Regions from separate parts of the Brevibacillus sp. BD137 genome, predicted to be linked through region 3. Evidence: riboswitches for the same ligand, from Rfam matches in the RefSeq annotation. Region 3 holds a riboswitch; each other region holds the start of a gene.
The links. A riboswitch is a leader RNA that binds a small molecule or an ion and turns the genes downstream of it on or off. The one in region 3 is predicted to bind S-adenosylmethionine.
Positions count from the first base shown of each region.

Region 1 (4,898 bases), on a different contig from region 3:
ACACGCTGCCGCATTCCTCCACTTAGCTCGTGCGGATATTGTTCAAATCGCCTCGCCGCCTCTGGAATACCTACCCTCTCCAGCAGTTTCAGCGTCTCTTCCTTTGCTTCCATCTTCGTATGCTTTCGATGTTTGATCAGCCCTTCCGCAATCTGCTGACCGATTTTCATCGTGGGGTTCAACGAGGTCATCGGGTCCTGAAAGATCATACCGATCTGCGAGCCGCGAACCTGCTGCCATTCCAGCTTCGTCAGCCCAGTCAGTTCACGCCCGCGAAACCGAATGCTGCCGCCTTTTACCTGACCAGATCGCGGTGGAATCATCCCCATCAATGCCCGGGCCGTCACACTTTTTCCGCAGCCGCTTTCCCCCACAATCGCCAGCGTCTCTCCCTCCTTCACAGAAAAGGAAACCCCTCTTACTGCCTGCACCTCACCACCGTACGTGCGAAAGGAGACGTGTAGCTGATCTACTTCCAATAAAGGCTTCATAATGTACTCCCCCCTCATTTCCTGATCCGTGGGTCCAGTGCATCCTGCAAACCGTCCCCGAGTGCATTGCACGCGAACATCGTAAGCGAAATCATGAATCCCGGAAAAAACAGTCGCCACCACTGGCCGCTCAGCATAACCGCCAGCGCGTCGTTGGCCATGGTTCCCCAGCTGGCTATTGGCGCTTGCACACCCAGCCCAAGAAAGCTGAGAAATGATTCGGCGAAAATCGCGTGCGGAATTGTAAAGGTCAGGTTGACGATGATGACGCCGATCGTATTCGGCAGCAGATGTTTGATGATGATTTTGGCATGAGAGGTGCCCAGCTTTTCTGCGGCCAGCACAAACTCCTGCCGCTTGATCTGCATGATTTGTCCTCTGACCAGGCGGGCCATCCCCACCCAGCCAGTTAGCGAAAGGGCAATAATGATTGTTGCGAGTCCAGGCTCCAGAACCACCATCAGCAGGATTACCACCAGCAGATACGGAATGCTGTACAGAATTTCAGCCAACCGCATCAGGATGTTGTCTACACGGTCACCCAGCTTGTTCCTCCCTGCCATGTAACCGGATATCCCGCCGATGCATACACCAATCACGAGGTCGATGGCTGCTGCCGCCACACCAATAAACAAAGAGATTTGTCCGCCTGCCCAGGTACGTGCCCACATGTCCCGCCCCAAGTCATCGGTTCCAAACCAGTGCTCGCCTGACAGTGGCAGATTTCCTTTCATCAAAGACTGTTCATGTGGACTGTGGGGAACGAGAAGCGGACCGATGATTGAGAGGGTTACCACTGCTGCGAGCAGGAAGAACCCGAGCATTGCCAGCTTGTTACTGGATACCCTCTGCAATACCTCCTGCCAATACCCAAGACTCGGCCGCTCCCGAATTTCCTCAGAAAGCCGATTTCGGTCGACTGGTCGAAACAGAGAATCCAGTTGTGTTGCCTGATTGGCCATAACGCTACCTCCCTCCACTCGTTAATCTGATGCGCGGGTCAATCACCCGATACAGCAGGTCGATGATGTACAAAGTAAAAATGAGCACAAAGCTGTAAAACACAGTCGTTCCCAAAATAACGGGATAATCGCGGTTAAAAATGCTTTCCACGAAATATTTGCCGATCCCGGGAATGGCGAAAATCTTTTCCACCACAAAGGTTCCGGTCATCAGGTTGGCAAACAGCGGACCGATAAAGGTAAGAACAGGCAGGATGGCGTTGCGCATCCCGTGTCTAACGACAATGGAAAAGGTGCCAAGCCCTTTGGCCTCTGCCGTACTTATGTATTCCTGTTGCCAAACCTCAAGCATGCTGGCTCGTACAAAACGAGCGATGATGGCGAGCGGACCGATAGCGAGCGCAAGTGTTGGAAGAATCGAGTGCTCCCAGCTCCCCCATGCAGCGACGGGTAAAAGCTCCCATTTGACCGCTAAGTACTTGATCAACAGTGGCGCGAGAATAAAACTGGGGACGGAGATTCCGATGATGGCAGCAAACATAGACAAGAAATCCAAGGTCCGATTGTGATAGAGTGCCGCTACGATTCCCAGTGTGATTCCACCTGCCAGCGCGACCATAAACGACTGGAGTCCCAGAACAGCCGATGCGGGAAATCCCTCTGCAATCAGTGTGTTCACATCCCTCGTCTTGGACTGGATAGAGGGCCCTAAGTCAAATTGCAGCAATCCTTTTAGATAGAGCAGGTACTGTACCGTGATTGGCTGATCCAGTTTGTACTCCGCTCGCATGTTCTTCACCACTTCTTCTGGAAGCATTTTGGCATCTGACGCGAATGGATCACCAGGAATCAGGTGCATCGTCACGAACGTTACCGTGACAATCATCCACAGCGTAACGATCATGAGAAAGCCACGCTTGACTGCATAATAAAGCACGTTGTTTCCTCCTTTAAATAATACAAAGTAAAGAGATGAGAATACTACGGATTATAAATATAGAAAACCCCTCTCCGAAAAGAAGAGGGGCGATTGCACGTTTCCCACCTTCTCATCTCGCAGATTAACTCCGCAGGAATTAGCACCGTAAGGTCAATCAGACCAAGGTTGCCGGGTTTCATCGGGCCAGTCCCTCCACCACTCTCGATAAGAATGTTCTATGAAATTTAATTTCATTGTAAAATTCTTTTTTATCTTATCATTTTACTCGGATATGTCAATGCTGTTCCATGACAATTGATTTTTCTTTATTTTATTTGTGAAAAAAGTAAATCTTCATACACGTATGAATAGGAGGATGTCAGCCCAAATCTTAATCGTGGTGGCTAGGATCAACAAGGCAAGAATGGATTGGAGAATCCGCGTGCCCAAACGTTTGCTGACCTTCGTACCGAGCGGCGCTGCCATGATACTGGCGATTACCATGATCACGGATGGCCACAGCAATATGTCCCCTGCCATCCATTTCCCTATCGTCGATCCAATGGAAGATAGAAAAGTGATGGCAAGAGAGGACGCAATCGCAACTCTTGTCGGTATCTTGAGGATGATCAACATGATGGGAACCAAAATAAAAGCGCCCGCTGCCCCGACAATTCCGGAGGCACCTCCGACCGTCAAAGCAGATAAGACAGCTGTTGGTTTATGAAAGATAACCTCGGTCGTCTGTTCACGTTCGTCCATTCGCTTTTTTGGCAGGAACATCAAGATTACAGCAATCGTGGCCAGGATGGCGTAAACGATATTGACGGCATTTTCCGAAAGAAATTTTCCTCCATATCCTCCAAGCAAGCTCCCGACAATAATGGCACTTCCCATGTACACAACGAGCTGGTAATGAATAAGCTTATCTTTGCGCAGAGTCCAAACAGCGGCTAGGGTGGCAAAAAATACTTGGACGGCACTTACTCCGGATACTTCGTGAGCTGTGTAAGCAACGAATCCAAGGGCGGGCGGAATGTACAGAAGCATCGGATACTTGATGATGGAGCCCCCGATTCCAACGAGACCAGAAATGAACGATCCCACGAAACCGATAACAAACAGTGTGATCACTAGGTCGATAGTCATAGGCTCACCCTTTGCAGCGACTCGCTTTGATTTCGTTTCGTTTTATCCTCGTTCTACTACTGGCAAGCGGTCTATTTGCCATTGTAAGATACCGCCGCTCAAATTCATTACATCCTTGAATCCGTTTGCTTTAAGAATGCTTGCGCCAATGGCAGATCGGGCACCGGAACGGCATTGTACGAGAAGCGGTTTATCGTGAGGAATCTCATCTAGCCGCATGGCGAGTGTACCGAGCATGATGTGCTGTGCATCTGGAATATGTCCTTCCTCCCACTCGGCCAAATTACGTACATCTACTACGTGAACCTCTCCCTTTTCCACCCGTTCTGCAATTTCCAGCGGTGATACCTCTTCGATTGTCTCGAGCGAAGACACTTCACTTTCCACTAGTTTGGTGCTGTCGATAAAGCCTGTGACATGATCAATCCCTACAGCATGCAAGGCTTGCAAAATCTCGTCCAGCGCATCTGGGGTGGTCAGGATGTGAACGGGCCGATCGTAATCGACAATCCAACCCGCCCAGTTGGCAAATGACTTGTTAAAGGGAATGTGAAGTGTTCCCGCCAGATGCCCCTTCGCAAATTTGTGGAAAGGTCGCGTATCGATCATCTGTCCGTTTTCCAGTGATTCCTTTACCGCTTCAAGCGAGTTGAACTCTCGAACAACAGGAAGCTCCTTTAGCAAGGCAGGGCCTTCCTTATTCACGCGTTTCATCACGGCAAAATACGTTGGCGGCTCTGGTTGTCCATCCAGGAGAGCCTGAACGAATTCCTCTTCACTCGTGTGTGACATCGCCCAGTTAAAGAGCTTTTCATAGCCGACGGTAGAAGACGGCACGGCTCCCAGTGCTTTCCCGCAAGCACTTCCTGCGCCATGGGCTGGCCATACCTGTATATAATCCGGCAGTTGCTTGAATTTTTGGAGGGACTGGAACATGGCTCTTGCACCTAACTCGGACGTCCCCTTCATTCCCGCTGCTTTTTCGAGCAAGTCCGGTCTGCCGATATCGCCGACAAAGACGAAATCTCCCGTGAAGATCCCAATAGGGCGATCTGCATTCCCTCCAAGGTCTGTCAAAAGGAAGGAGATACTCTCAGGTGTATGGCCAGGGGTATGCATGACTTCAAATAGCAAGTTTCCGATAAAAAAGCGATCCCCATCGTGCACAAGCTGATGATTCAAGCCTTTCACGTATTGATATTTCCAATCTTCATCGCCCTCATTGGATAAAAACAGCTTCGCTTGATGAACTGCTCCCAGTTCCCTAGCACCAGATACAAAATCAGCGTGAATGTGGGTTTCGGTGGCGGCTACAATGGTTACTCCCTCTGCTTTGGCGACCTGAAAATAAGGAGCCAGATTACGAGCGGGATCGAT
Region 1 is NZ_JAOTNO010000002.1:183,364-188,261, reverse strand. Features, by position in the region: gene ODZ53_RS04505 (ABC transporter ATP-binding protein) at 1-491, opposite strand, end outside; gene ODZ53_RS04500 (ABC transporter permease) at 506-1,453, opposite strand; gene ODZ53_RS04495 (ABC transporter permease) at 1,458-2,390, opposite strand; SAM riboswitch class I at 2,500-2,604, opposite strand; gene ODZ53_RS04490 (sulfite exporter TauE/SafE family protein) at 2,727-3,521, opposite strand; gene ODZ53_RS04485 (MBL fold metallo-hydrolase) at 3,564-4,898, opposite strand, start outside.
Region 1: linked by a shared signal. The riboswitch ahead of ODZ53_RS04495 (ABC transporter permease) and the one ahead of ODZ53_RS19740 (sugar ABC transporter substrate-binding protein) in region 3 are both predicted to bind S-adenosylmethionine.

Region 2 (4,898 bases), on a different contig from region 3:
AGGTACGTATCTTCATTGGTGGCTATCTGTTGGATCGTTTGCATACGAATCTCCCCTTTTCTTGGATATTTTACTGGAAAACGCCAAAATGAGCAAAAAGCGCCCGCCAGCAACAATAGGCGAACGCATATAAAAATGTCTTTTACTTTTTGCTATTGCCGATCTCTTCCGGCTTGAAAATGCCTGTCTCCGTAACGATCGCTGTAATGTACTTCGCAGGCGTTACATCGAACGCAGGATTGTACACCTTGATATCGTCTGGAGCTACCTGTTTGCCCAAACCATGGGTAATTTCCTCGGCTGGACGCTCTTCAATCGGAATATCTGCGCCTGTCGGTGTGTCCAAATCGACGGAGGACAAGGGAGCTGCCACGTAAAAAGGAATGCCGTGAGCTTTTGCCAATACCGCTACCCCATACGTACCGATTTTGTTGGCGACATCGCCGTTCGCTGCTACGCGGTCTGTCCCTACGATGACAGCCTCTACTTTTCCTTGGGACATGACCATCGCCGCCATGTTGTCGCAGATCAGCGTTACATCAATCCCTGCTTGCTGCAATTCGAATGCAGTAAGACGAGCTCCTTGTAGAACAGGACGGGTTTCATCCGCGTACACCTTCAGGTTCCAACCGCGTTCCTTTGCCAAATAAAAGGGAGCAGTAGCCGTACCGTACGCTGCTGTAGCCAATGCCCCTGGATTACAGTGCGTGAGAATTCCCATACCGTCATGCAACAGAGTGAGCAGATGCTCCCCGATGGTCCGGCATACTTCAGCGTCTTCCTTTTGAATCGCCAATGCTTCATCGAGTACTGCCGCCTTCAACTCGGCAATCGACGCACCGCTTGCTTTTTCAACACGAGCCTTAATGCGATCCAATGCCCAGAACAGATTCACTGCTGTCGGACGGGACGAGCCCAGGTAGTCTGCCTGCTGGTTCAATTCCTGCCAAAAATCGTCGTAGTTACTCGCTTCACTGCCACGAATGCCCAGGTAGAGCCCGTAAGCTGCCGCCATGCCAATGGCTGGTGCGCCACGTACTTCCAAGCGTCGGATGGAACCCCATACTTGCTCGGAGGTGGTCAAGTTCAAATAGATCGTTTCTACTGGCAGACGCGTCTGGTCAAGCAAGACCAATGCGTCATTCTCCCACTTTACAGGTGCCAATTGAGTGCTGGTTGTCATACTGCTGTAGCCTCCTGGTAGTAGCGTTCAGTTATTGTGCGTACGATGTCCGTGATATCTGTCGATTCCTCGATGCCGCCGCGACCGAGAATCAGCGCTTCTCCAATCGTGAGTGCCAGACGCTCTGCTTCTGCGCGAGTCTGGTCGTCTTCGATGGCATTCAGGTCCGCTACGCCTGCCAAGCCAATGACACGACGCAAGATTTTGCATCCGGCATAGCCTGCTGTATCCTGAATCAGGCGCTTCACGTAGCTTTGCCACAGTCCTTCGACATGGGCGCTGCGCTCTTTGGCGTGCTTGTGCCAGAGTTGAACGAATTGCGAAACGAATTCATTCCAGACATCCTCGACTGTTTCCAGTAAGTATTCGCGGTACGCTTCCCGTTCTCCTTGATCTTTTTGCAGACCGTGCTGTCCTGCGTAGTTGAGCAGCAGATTGGCTATAATCGCCCCAATGTCAAAGCCGATTGGGCCGTAGTAAGCGAACTCTGGATCGATTGCTTTTAGGCTGTTTTCCGTGATGAAAATACTTCCGGTATGCAAGTCACCATGCAGCAGTGCCTCCGAGCGCGTAAGGAAATCGTATTTCAGCTTGGCGATTTCCAGCTTCAGCGGCCTGTTGTTCCAGATCGCCTCGACTTCGCGGCGGATCAACGGGTTGAAGTCGTTAGTAGGCGCATTTTCATACGGATCGGTAAAGACGAGATCTTCTGTGATTTTGCATAATTCTGGATTTATGAATGTTCCGACTAGCGTTTTTTTATCGTATGGATGTGCGCCCAGATCGGATGTGAAGAACAACGTTTGCGCGAGAAAACGGCCAATTTGTTTCGCGAATAGCGGATACCGCTTTCCTTCGATCAACCCTTTACGCATGATGATGTGGTCCCCGACGTTTTCCATGACGGTCAACGCAAGTTCCCCATCGAAATGATACACCTGTGGCACCAAGTCCGGAACGTATTTGTGCTGAATCCGGAGTGCCTCGCTCTCGATGCGAGCCCGATCAATCGTAAGCGGCCAAGATTCCCCCACAACGCGGGCAAAAGGCAGTGCTTGCTTAACAATGACGCTCTTACCCGTTGCTGGCTCTTGAATGTCAAAAACCAGATTGAGGTTGCCATCCCCGATTTCTCGGCTGGTCAGCTCTGCTCCTTCGCTAAAAAGACTCGGTATTCCCTTTACGTACTCTACTGCTTCCTGTTCAGTCAATGCGCGATATGCCATGATTCCAAAACTCCCCTCTACGTATTTTTCCTCTATCTCTACTTGTTTTGTTTGTGTCCCAAGAGTATTAGAAAACTGGGCTTCGCCAAGCTTTTTGGTGAAGCCTTCGTTGCACGAAAAAAGACCTCTTTTCCCGAAGAAAAGAGGTCGCTGTCGTCACGTGTAAGAACCGTGTTGATGTCCCCCTTATCTTCCAGACCACTTTTGTTTCTGCAGGAATTAGCACCGTGCATGTCGCCTGTTAATCAGTCGCTTTCTCGCGTCTGAATGGCGTCATGTCGGTTGCCGGGTATCATCGGGCCAGTCCCTCCACCTTCTCTGGATAAGGTATCCAAAACGTATTCGGTTTTTGATTTAGTTTGAATCATACAACCAACGCTTCCACGATGTCAACACCCTTTTGTGCAAAAATTCGCACCTTGCTATCAATAGCTGTATGGTGTTCCGGATGCCGCAGGTCGCTCCCAATTCCACCAGTCTACCTTCCCTAAAAACGCTGCTGTTATCGACTTTTCTGCCTTGAGCTTCAGCAGTTCTTTCGTAGGTCCGGTGAGTCCTCCAGACCACTTTCCCAAGCCCTTCACACCCTTTCACCCCTTGCCACGAAGGAATTGTAAAAAAGTTTCATCTTCGTCTCATTTTTCTAATAATCTCCTGCACATTCTCTGCAAAAACAAGGATTGACTCCTGACAATGAACGTCATATCATGGGGGAAACGAATAACTCTTATCGCGAGCTGGCTGAGGGACTGGCCCTATGATGCCCGGCAACCGGCGCTATACCATGAATCGTACGCTCATCATGCGTACCTTGGATAGCGAAACGGTGCTAATTCCAACGGATAAGAGTCGAGATCGAGCAATTTGGGCTCGTTTCGGCTACTGACCCGAGAGATGAGAGGAGACGAGACGCTTTCATAGTCGACAACCGCCTCCCCGCTCAATGGGGAGGCTTTTTTTATTAATTCAAGGAGGATTTGACGTACCATGAGTGAACAACGTATCCTCGTCACCTATCTCACACAAGCAAAAGACTTGAACAAAAAAGCGCAAGCCATTGCTGTCGGCATGACAGTCGGTTCCTGGACGGACCTGCCGCTTGCCAAGCAAGCTGAACTAGCGCCATATCTCGGTGAAGCTGTGAGCGCGACACCGATTACGACACTGGAAAACGGAGAAACACGCGGTCTGATTACCGTTAGCTATCCGACTCGCAATTTTACAGCGGACATTCCATCCTTGTTAACCGGAATATTCGGCAAACTATCGATGGATGGCAAAATCAAGCTCATCGACATCGTTTTCCCTGAATCATTCCTACAGGCTTTTCCTGGACCGAAGTTCGGCATTGATGGTCTGCGCGAACGTTTAGGGGCACATAACCGTCCGCTCTTGATGAGCATTTTCAAATCGTGCCTAGGTCTTCCTTTCGACGATCTGAAGACGCAATTCCGAGCACAAGCCTTGGGCGGAGTCGATCTCGTGAAAGATGACGAAATCTTCTTTGCAGATGACCGTGCTCCTTTTATCGAACGGATCAAAGCGTTCAAGCAGATCGCACAGGAGACCGAAGCTGAAACTGGCAAGCCCGTCCTCTATGCAGCCAACCTGACTGGACCTGTGCATGAGCTGAACGAAAAAGCGAAGCGTGCGGTAGAGGCGGGTGCTGACTGCCTCTTGTTCAACGTGCTGGCCTTTGGCTTCGATGCCCTGCACCGTTTGGCAGCCGATCCTGACCTACACGTACCAATCATGGCGCATCCAGCATTGGCAGGCGCCTACTATCCATCACCTGATTACGGCATCGCCACCCCGCTTCTACTCGGTACGTTGATGCGTGTAGCTGGGGCAGATTTGGTGCTCTTCCCATCCCCATATGGCAATGTCGCTCTGGACAAAACAGAAGCGTTGCAGCTCGCGAAGCATTTGACAGATCCATTGAATGGTGTACGCCGTTCCTTCCCGGTTCCGTCTGCCGGCATTCATCCGGGGCTGGTTCCACAGCTTTATCAAGACTTCGGACTCGATCAAATCGTCAATGCAGGAGGCGGAATCCACGGTCATCCCGGTGGAGCAACCGCAGGAGCGAAAGCATTCGTTGCTGCGATTGATGCAGTCACCGCAGGCCGAACATTGGAAGAAGCCTCCTCGGAATCACAAGAACTGGCGGTCGCCCTGGAAAAGTGGGGTGGCGCGCGATGAGTAAGAAGCTCGTCCTGTTCTGCGATTTCGACGGAACGATTACCGAAAAAGACAACATTGTAGCGATTGTCCGCAAGTTCGCTCCCCCTGAGTGGGAAGCCTTGACGGAGCAAATCCTTTCGCAAAAAATAAGCGTTCAGGAAGGGGTTGGCAAGCTGTTTCAGCTCTTGCCCTCCTCCTTGCGCCAGGACATTATTGATTTTATTGTCCATGAAGCGACCATTCGCCCGGGATTTGCTGAATTTGTGAGCTATTGCCGCGAAGAAGGCATCGAGCTGTTGATCACG
Region 2 is NZ_JAOTNO010000023.1:44,143-49,040, forward strand. Features, by position in the region: gene ODZ53_RS28420 (GNAT family N-acetyltransferase) at 1-44, opposite strand, end outside; gene mtnA (S-methyl-5-thioribose-1-phosphate isomerase) at 143-1,183, opposite strand; gene mtnK (S-methyl-5-thioribose kinase) at 1,180-2,409, opposite strand; SAM riboswitch class I at 2,593-2,738, opposite strand; gene ODZ53_RS28435 (hypothetical protein) at 2,835-2,993, opposite strand; SAM riboswitch class I at 3,134-3,310, shown strand; gene ODZ53_RS28440 (2,3-diketo-5-methylthiopentyl-1-phosphate enolase) at 3,397-4,611, shown strand; gene ODZ53_RS28445 (2-hydroxy-3-keto-5-methylthiopentenyl-1-phosphate phosphatase) at 4,608-4,898, shown strand, end outside.
Region 2: linked by a shared signal. The riboswitch ahead of mtnK (S-methyl-5-thioribose kinase) and the one ahead of ODZ53_RS19740 (sugar ABC transporter substrate-binding protein) in region 3 are both predicted to bind S-adenosylmethionine.

Region 3 (4,898 bases):
GACCGACGACACCTACGATTTCTCCCTCGCGAACCTGCAAGTCGACTCCGTGTACCTTGCCGCCAGTCACACCTGCTGCCTCAAAAATCGTTTCGCCAATCGGCACTGCAAGCTTCGGGAACTCCTCGTCAAAGCTTTTGCCCAGCATGTTCGCGATCACTTCGTCCATGTTGGTCTTCGCCGTCTCTGTGGTTACGACATGCTGTCCATCGCGCATGATGGTGATCTGATCACAGATTTCAAAGATTTCCGGCAGGCGATGGGAGATATAAATGATCCCGACTCCAGCTTTTTTCAACTGCGCAATAATTTGAAACAGCCGCTCGCTCTCCTTCGTGCTCAACGGCGCTGTCGGTTCATCGAAAATGACATACTTTGCCTTTTGAACGGTCGCCCGTGCAATCAAAATCAATTGCTTTTCCGACAGCGTACATTCTTCGACGAGCATCCTCACCGGAATGGAAAAGCCGAAGTTGTTTAAAATCTGCTCCGTTTCGTTGTACAAGCTCTGCCAGTTGATCAGTCCCTTGGTTTTCGCCTGGACGAGCTGGTCCGCCAATATGTTTTCGGCGACACTCAAATTCGGGATCAAGGCGGTGTCCACTTCCTGATATACACATTGAATGCCCTGTGCTTTGGCGTCCTGCGGAGATTGAATCGACACGGCCTGTCCATCGATGGTGATCGTACCGCCATCTGCCTGATAGGCTCCCGTGAGAATTTTCATCAGGGTACTCTTTCCCGCACCATTCGCTCCGAGCAGTGCGTGAACCTCTCCTGCGCGCACCTCAAAATCGACGGATCGCAGGGCAGGAACCCCAGAAAACTGCTTCGCCATCCCTTTCATCTGCAATGTGGACATTTTTCACACCTCCTGTTAACCTGCGTGTTCCCACCGCTATAAGGAAAAATCCCGTTGACGGATACAGCTCAACGGGAAAAGCCATTTTGGTTCTTACTTGCCCCACTCTTGTACGTATTGGGACAGGTCGCCCATCGTTACTTTTTTATCCTTCGGCAGGTCTTCTTGTTTCACCAGTACTGGGTTCAGCTTCACGTTGTCTGGCACTTGCTCGCCTTTGATTTTTTGGAACACGGTTTGGGCATGAATGCGCCCGATATTGGATGGGTCTACCGCTGCCGTCGCTGCCCACGGAGAGTTTTCTGCCTGGATCATTTGCAAATCCTCATCGCTCAAATCGATGGAGTATACTTTGATTTCCGTACGGCCTGCTTGTTGGATGGCACGTGTCGCCCCTTTGGCAAATTCATCCCAAGCCGCCCATACCGCTGTGATGTCGCCTTTGTTCGGATACTTTTTCAAGATCGCTTCCATCTGCGTTTGTGTATCGAGTGCTGTATTGTTGGTAGCAGAACCGAATGCCGCAATTTCTTTCAAGTCCGGGTATTTCTTCTGGAAAGCTTCATACGTCACTTGGCGTTTTTCCATGGGCGCAAAGCCAGCTACCCAAACTTTTACGATGTTGCCTTTGCCGTTTGTATCTGCCGCCAGCTTCTCCAGGCTCAGCTCAGCCAACTTGTTGTCATCCTGCGCCACAACTGGCACACCCGGAATGTTGATGTCTGTATCAAACAGGACAACCGGGATTTTTTTATCCACGGCCTTTTGCGTGCCCTGCTGCAACGCTTCTGCCGTACCATGATCGATCAGAATGCCATCAAACCTTTGGTTCACAGCCGCATCGAGGTTGGACGCCATTTTTGCCAGATCGGTATCTGCGTTGAATACGGTCAACTCGCCGCCGTTTTTCTCCACCTCTGTCTTCACGCCATTGATATATTGAGCGGAGAACGTCCCTACGTTTTGGCGCATGATCAGTGCGATTCTCTTTGCCTTCTCTCCCGAGGCACCGCCGTTTGTGCTGCCGGTTCCCGTTGTTGCCCCACTGCCGCATGCCGTCACGAGAACAGATGCTGCTAAAACAAGTGATGTGATCAGACCGAGTTTCTTTTTCATTGAGATTTTCCCCCTTTTTTCTTTTTAAAACAGATAACAAGATGAAATTTTTTTGTTTCCCCTCAATCGATTGAAGCTTCTTTTGATTTCACTTTCAAAAAGGAATAAAACTTCGTAGAAGAAGCGCATTTCCAGTCCAAGCGCCTCTGGAGCCCATCTCAGCTTCGGAATAAATGGCGGGGAATTTCAGCTTCACTTATGAAATCCTTCCTGAACCTTCTGCGTTTGAAGCGCTCCCGACATTTCTTCCGAAGCGGACAGTCTTCACTCACAGCGGGGCGGAGGCCGAAGTGTAGACTGGAAATGCGCTTCTTCCCCACGACAGCTACGCAAAAAATCCTCTTTCACAGAGAAAGAGGACAAAAATCGACAAGATTCTCGCCTCTTATCTGTCAGGTATTCTACCTGTTGGAGTTAGCACCTTGGCTCGAAAGAACGGATTCTCTCGTGCTAGGTTGCCGGGCTTCATAGGGCCATTCCCTCAGCCTTCTCTTGATAAGAGTAGTTTCTATTTTCAAAACGTTTGTATAAGTATATACAGAATATAATCTGGCAATTACCTATCTGTCAACTAGGTTTACCGAAAGAATTTTCTTGATAAATATTCCAGTTTCTTCTGTAACATCAAGAGGGATTTTGTTGTGTCTTGTCGAATTATCGTAGATTGATACAAGCCTAGCAAATATTTGCGATGGGGATGCTACATGAGTCTATTAAAAGAAGTTATTCTTCAATGGTTTTTCGCCATTATCCCGTTTGTGTTTTTCAACATTTATTACCGTGACAAAATGAGGAACTACAGCCGTTCCTTTATTGCCATCACCAGCTCAGCCTGCATGTTTCTCGCGATGACCTTCGCCCCGAGTGTCACGAATGGCATGTTTTTTGATATCCGACATGTCATCATATTTTTCGGACTCGTTTATGGCGGAATCGAGATTGCCTTGCTCCTTCTGATTGAATCCTTGGTTTATCGGTACTACCTTGGTGGCGAAGGAACATGGGTTGCCTTGCTGATCCTTACAGTCAATTTTGTGTTGTCACTCTTTTTGTATCGACACTACAAAGCCAGTTATCGGAAAACACTGTATCTTTTTATGACGAGTGCGATTTTTTCTACGGTTGCTTTAGGGACTACTTATTACTTTTTTCCCACGTATGTAACTCAACACCTCGTTTACTACACCATAGCGATTCCTATTCAAAACTTTTTCGGCCTCTGGTTATTAATGTCGCTTTTCAGCAAATGCGTTTCGGATAAGGAGCTGTTTATCCGCCACGCGCAAAACGAAAAAATCCAGACGATGAGCCATGTTGCTGCATCGCTCGCACACGAGGTTCGCAATCCGCTGACAGCAGTCAAAGGATTCTTGAAATTAATACAGGAATCTCCGGAAAATTTAGTAAAAGTCGATCAATACATTCGCATCAGTCTCGATGAAGTTCAACGCACAGAAGCCATTTTGACCGAGTACCTTGCGATTTCCAAGCCGCTCAAGGAACGACATGAGATCATTAATCTTAGCGAGCATTTGCATGCCATCCGCGAGGTGATGCTCCCCTTTGCCAATATGCATAACGTGGAGCTTACGCTGCAAGATTTTGAGAGACCTGTGACGATCAAGGCCAATCCAGACGAGTTCAAGCAAGTGTTGGTGAATTTCATCAAAAATGCTATCGAGGCGTGCTCGGATATTTCGGACGGAAAAGTCTCCCTGGACTTGCTCATCGAGCGAAACAAAGCCCTATTGGTCATCAAGGATAACGGCGTCGGCATGGATGCAGGACAGATTAGCCGTCTCGGAACGATTTACTTTTCTACGAAAACAACTGGGACCGGTCTTGGATTGACGTATTCCTATCATGTCATTCATGCGATTGGCGGAACGGTCAATGTATCAAGTAAACCACGAGTAGGAACCAAGTTCACCATTATGCTCCCGTATAAGGCACAGTGACTTCATGCAATTTTGCAGAGGGACTGTGCCTTTTTCCATTCGATCGCTAATGATGCAACGGGGGTACTTGTGGTTCTTTTTTGTTTTTCAAGGAAAACTGCAATTCATTTTGGCGATTGATCGTCGCGAGAAAGACTTGTTCGGATGCGATCCCCTTTTTCTTCAATTCGTGCGCAAGCCATTGCTCATCGCGTTTCCGGTATGACAGCACGTCCGGATAAATCTTGCCTTCTACAATGACCGGCAGCGACATTCCCGCTGAAGAAGTGTGGATGCCCAAGTCTTGTTTCGTTACGACCTGCTGTTCTACTTTTTTGAGCACAGTCAACCGACCGTTTGCCTCGATAATAGCCAAATCAATCTCTGCCAGGTCAAAAATATCTTTTTCGCGAAGCATATGGAGGACATTATCGAGCGAGTAGCGGATTTTTTTCAAGTTTTTGATGTGAAAAGCCCCGTTGTGGAAAATGACGGTCGGTTCAAATGTTACCATTCTGCCAAACCAGCGAAAGACAATGGACAACTGCGATACGACCCGTTGCAAGACCCCCAATGTCACAATCGCTACTGCAATTGAAATATGCCGGACATCTGGCTCTGCAATGTCAGCTCCGGCCACTGAGCCCAAAGTAATAATGATGATAAAGTCAAAAACAGGTAGCTCCCCAATCGAACGCTTGCCCATGAATAAGGTGATGATCAGTAATAAAGGAATAATCGTACATACGCGCCCGATGACAATCATGGTTTCTCCGAATCCTTCCACGTTTGTCCCTCCCTTCACGCTTTACTATGCAATTTCTGGGAAGGTATTATGCAAAAATACCCATTTGTTTCGAAATAAAAAAGGCCAGTCAAGCCTTTGACAGGCCGCCTAGCCGTTGCGAGGTTTTGAGAGCGACATCCTTTACCCGTTCAATCAAATACTGGAGTCGTTCCTCCTTCAAATCATACGTGACAAT
Region 3 is NZ_JAOTNO010000009.1:181,617-186,514, reverse strand. Features, by position in the region: gene ODZ53_RS19745 (sugar ABC transporter ATP-binding protein) at 1-862, opposite strand, end outside; gene ODZ53_RS19740 (sugar ABC transporter substrate-binding protein) at 956-1,978, opposite strand; SAM riboswitch class I at 2,361-2,480, opposite strand; gene ODZ53_RS19735 (ATP-binding protein) at 2,683-3,936, shown strand; gene ODZ53_RS19730 (DUF421 domain-containing protein) at 3,983-4,702, opposite strand; gene ODZ53_RS19725 (IclR family transcriptional regulator) at 4,791-4,898, opposite strand, start outside.

Region 4 (4,898 bases), on a different contig from region 3:
TAACGGTACTAGCTCTCGCCCAGAAATCGTGCTTCGCATAAGAATCGTCGGTCCATACCTCCGTTATTTCTCCTGAAGCGAGCTTTAACGGTATGGCCTCGACCTCTTTTAATACGTTGCCGCTTTTGTTTTTCAATCGCAGCTTTAGATCGATCTCCACCGGCTGGTCCGACTGATTTCGTACCAGGATGAGACTTGAATACGGATACCCGACACAATTTTTGGTACACTCTTGTCTGCTGTATACGAGGGCGAGATCAATAGGCTTCTCGTTGTCCATCTTGGCCTCTTTCCACTGGTCTTTTGCTTTTTGTACGACGATGACGTACTCCGCTTTCTTCAAAAAGGGACCCATCCCTAAAAAGGCAGCAGCAAAAAAACTAAACAAACCAAAAGCTGTGCATAGAAAAACGAGGTTCATCTTCCAAAACTGTTTTCTCATCGTGATCAAAAAGCCAATATACAGGAGAATACAAACAAACACTAACAGGATACAAAAGTATAAAAAGACCTCCAAATCAGACTCCGTAGGTAACACCGGAATGCCATACTTCACTTGCCAATATACATTCACGGCAAAGCAGCCTCCGTAAATCAATACGGCTGAAGCAATCGTCAGCCCCCATTTTTTCCAGAAAGGAGGCTTTTGAAAAATCGCCGTAAGAACCCCCACCAAAACAGGAACGTTAAATAAGGGAATGAGCAAGTAATGCATCGAAAACCTCCCGCACTTCATTGTCATTATTTTCTACGAATGATATTCCGAAAAGTCTTCAAAATACATGGCAAACCATTCGAAAAAGAGAGGGAATAGCAAGTGCAAACCGCTCGTCGCCTATTTCGCTATCGGAACATGATGCCCCTTCTCTCCACCGTCCTTTTCCTGCTCATCTTTCAGCCGTTCCCTACCTATGCCCAGCCTCCCTATGCAAAATGGGGCAGGCTCGCGATGCAGGAAACGATGAAGCGATATCCAAACGCTCAAATTGTGGACTACCTGCATGTCGGACGAAAACAAAAAACGCCCACCACGTCAGAAGAGACGTTTAAGCTCTTGCTTCAAGAAAGCAATCGCAGGTGGGCGTTACTCGTTCATATTGAATTCGTGAATCAAACAGAAGAGGTCGTAAACATCTTCTATGAGGAGACCCGCTAGTCAGCGAGCTGTACCATCTCTTTCATCATGACTTCCAGTTCCATGTTAGCTGCCATCCCGTACGCGCGACGCATGTTTCCCTCTCCATCCACAAGGAACATGCGAGCCGTGTGGGAATAAGAACCATCTGGCTCCTTAATGACCATCAGACCAAAATCCTTCGTTACTTTCTCTACAGCCTGAGCGTCCCCACGCAGGAACTTCCAGCCACTCTGATCTGCCTTGAACTTGGCTGCATAGTCCTGCAAGACTTCCGGCGTATCGTTATCAGGGTCAAAGGAAATGGAAACAAACTCCACTTTGTCTCCGAACAGTCCCTTTTCTTTCAACTGATCTTGCAGCTTGGCCATGTTGAACGTAGTCGCCGGACAAATATCCGGGCACTTGGTAAACATAAACTCTACCAGTCGTACCTTGCCAGCACTTGAATGAAATGTATAGGTTGTTCCGTCACTGTTGTCTAAGGTGAAGTCTGCGATCGGCTTCAATACCTCGATCTTCTCTTTTGTCATGTAATTATAACCAAATACTCCGACGATAGCTAAAATGATAATACCAGCTAACACAGGAAACCAATGTTTCTTCATTGCAGATTCCTGCTGCAATTGTGCTCCTTCACTCATCGGTTGCTTCCTCCCTGCTTGTCCCATGTGTGATGCCTCCTGATTACACACGGGAGGCATTCACACTGTTTCTATCTCGTTTATTGTTCCACTTCACCTGGCCATGCGAGCATGCCGCCAACCATATTCGCCACGTCATACCCTTGTGCACTCAAATACTCTGTAGCTGTATTGCTTCTGGCACCACTGCGGCAAACCATCACAATCGGAATGTTCTTATCCAGCTCATCGATACGATGTGGCAAAAAGCCAAGTGGGATCAGCTTTGCCTCTTTAATGTGACCTGCATTCCACTCATCCACTTCACGTACATCAATGACTTGCAGTTCCTCTTTGGCTTCCAGCTTTTCCAACAGCTCTTGTGGTGTCATTTCCTTTACTCCATGGCTCATCGCTATTTATCCTCCTATATGTACGATCAGATCAGTTGTAACCACCTCCATGATATCACACGCTTTTTTACTTTTCTAACGCGAGGAGCACTTGGCTTCACCCTGCATTGATGCTCCCTATTTTCTACCATTATCTCCTATTTCGCTGCGGCAGTAGCCACACGGGATGTGAACAGCTTGAGACAAAACCGTTACAAATTAATGGCATGAGTAAGCCACCTTCATTCATATATACATAAAAACCTCCCTGATAACTGTATATTCCACATTGACAGCACGGATTTATTTTCATACAATTACGACAACAATTATTTTCATCAAGAGCGGTGGAGGGACAGGCCCTACGAAGCCCGGCAACCAGCAGACTAGCTGCATGGTGCCAATTCCTGCAGAATCCAGTGATTCTGAGAGATGAACAAAAGCCCGTGTATGCTCGGAGCCTTCTTCTTCTCAGGAGAATGCTCCGTTTTTTTATTCGCTGATTCCCCATAGTAAAAGGAGAGATGGACATGTCCGATCAACAACAATGGAAGCCAGAAACACTTGCGGTACACGGTGGGCAGGAGGTTGACCCTGTAACAGGCTCACGTGCTGTTCCGATCTATCAGACAACCTCCTATGTTTTCCGCGATACGGAGCATGCAGCCAACCTGTTTGGCCTAAAAGAGTTTGGGAACATCTATACACGCATCATGAATCCCACACAAGATGTATTCGAGAAGCGTGTTGCTCTGCTCGAAGGTGGTGTTGGTGCACTCGCGACCGCATCCGGGCAGGCTGCCATTACATTCGCCATCTTAAATATTGCACATGCGGGTGACGAGATTGTCGCTTCCAGCAGCCTCTACGGCGGTACCTACAACCTGTTCGCCCACACTCTTCCCCGCCTCGGTATCAAGGTTCATTTTGCAGATCAATCCAATCCGGAAAATTTCCGGACCTATATCAATGAAAAGACAAAAGCCGTGTTTTGCGAGACAATCGGCAACCCGCGCATTGATGTCGCTGATATCGAGGCGATCGCCCGTATTGCTCACGAGAATGGTGTGCCCTTGATCGTGGACAACACTTTTGCGACTCCGATTTTGTGCCGTCCTTTTGAGCACGGGGCCGATATCGTCGTGCACTCCACCACCAAATTCATCGGCGGCCACGGAACAGCAATTGGCGGTATCATCGTAGACTCAGGAAAATTCGACTGGAACAACGGAAAATTCCCAGGTCTGACTACACCAGACCCTAGCTACCATGGCGTCGTCTATACAGAAGCAGTCGGTCCGCTTGCCTATATTATCAAGGCACGTGTCCAGCTCCAGCGCGATATCGGAGCAGCAGTCGCTCCGATTAACTCCTTCTTGTTCCTGCAAGGATTAGAAACTCTACATCTGCGCATCGAGCGGCATAGCCAGAACGCCTTGGCAGTAGCCCAGTTTCTCGCCAATCACTCTGCCGTAGAGTGGGTGAGTTATCCGGGATTGGAGTCAGACTCCCAGCGTGAATTGGCCCAAAAATATTTGCCAAAAGGTGCCGGCGCGATCCTGACCTTTGGCATTCGCGGTGGCGTTGAGGCAGGAAAAACACTAATCGAGTCAGTGAAGCTGTTCTCCCATCTCGCAAATGTCGGAGATTCCAAGTCACTTATCATTCATCCAGCGAGCACAACACATCAGCAGATGACAGAAGAGGAGCAGGCAGCAGCCGGAGTGACTCCGGGACTTATTCGCCTCTCCGTCGGTACAGAAGCCATCGACGATATCCTCTCTGATCTGGAGCAAGCACTACAGCGTGCGTTGCAATTATCCACGGTCGGCTAACCATATCTTTACAGAAAGAAGAATCACATGATCTCTTTGGATAGAGATTTGTGATTCTTCTTTTCCTTTTGTCATTTCGTTCGAAAAATATTGAATTTAGAATTCGTATTTTATAAAATACATAATTATGTACAAATTCTGGAAGGATGATCACATGAAGATTTTGAACATTGGCAGTGAACGAACAACCTATCGGGTCGAGCTCTCGTATTCTCCTTTATTCGAAGCTGCCTTGGGAATCGCTGCCGCTACCTACGACCAATTGCATCACACGATGGAGCACCCTCCTGCCTACTGGCGTCAACTGTTGGACGAGCTTTCACCTTCTGTACGGCAAGAGGTCGACTATGCGAAGGAACACAACACGTGGAAGACGCTTTTGCAACTACTCGATCTTTGCCCATTCGCTGATCTAAATTCCTTTCTCTCGTATGTCAGAGAGCTCTCAATCGAACAGCTCCGATACGAAGCCCTCCCTTACCTCGGTGAAAATAGGCAGGAGGCACGGCGGAAGGCTGCACAAGGAAGCAAGGATGATTGCGCCGCTTTGCAGGAAGCGTGCCGTGCGCACCTCTTTTTTGAATCGTATATCGGACATATTACTTCCGTTGATGGAGAAGTGCTGCGGAGTCATATTCTCCAGTTGATGGAAGGCTGGTATACCACTCACATTAAGCCCCGTGAGGAAGAAATCGTTCGCATGCTAGAACGGGATTGGTCGCAAAAGCAAAACAAGCTAGGAAAGCTAACCTCAGAAGCCCTGGTGGAGTATGCGACGGGATCGAGCTACCTTCCAGAGCCTGCCGTGACACGTGTACTGCTGATCCCACAAGCGATCTATCGCCCGTGGACCGTACAGGCCGATGCTGTCGGAACGAAAATTTTTTATTACCCTGTTGCCGACGAAAATTTG
Region 4 is NZ_JAOTNO010000014.1:71,542-76,439, forward strand. Features, by position in the region: gene ODZ53_RS24090 (hypothetical protein) at 1-715, opposite strand, end outside; gene ODZ53_RS24095 (YqzG/YhdC family protein) at 818-1,156, shown strand; gene ODZ53_RS24100 (SCO family protein) at 1,153-1,779, opposite strand; gene ODZ53_RS24105 (rhodanese-like domain-containing protein) at 1,860-2,171, opposite strand; SAM riboswitch class I at 2,483-2,589, shown strand; gene ODZ53_RS24110 (homocysteine synthase) at 2,681-3,985, shown strand; gene ODZ53_RS24115 (ArsR/SmtB family transcription factor) at 4,140-4,898, shown strand, end outside.
Region 4: linked by a shared signal. The riboswitch ahead of ODZ53_RS24110 (homocysteine synthase) and the one ahead of ODZ53_RS19740 (sugar ABC transporter substrate-binding protein) in region 3 are both predicted to bind S-adenosylmethionine.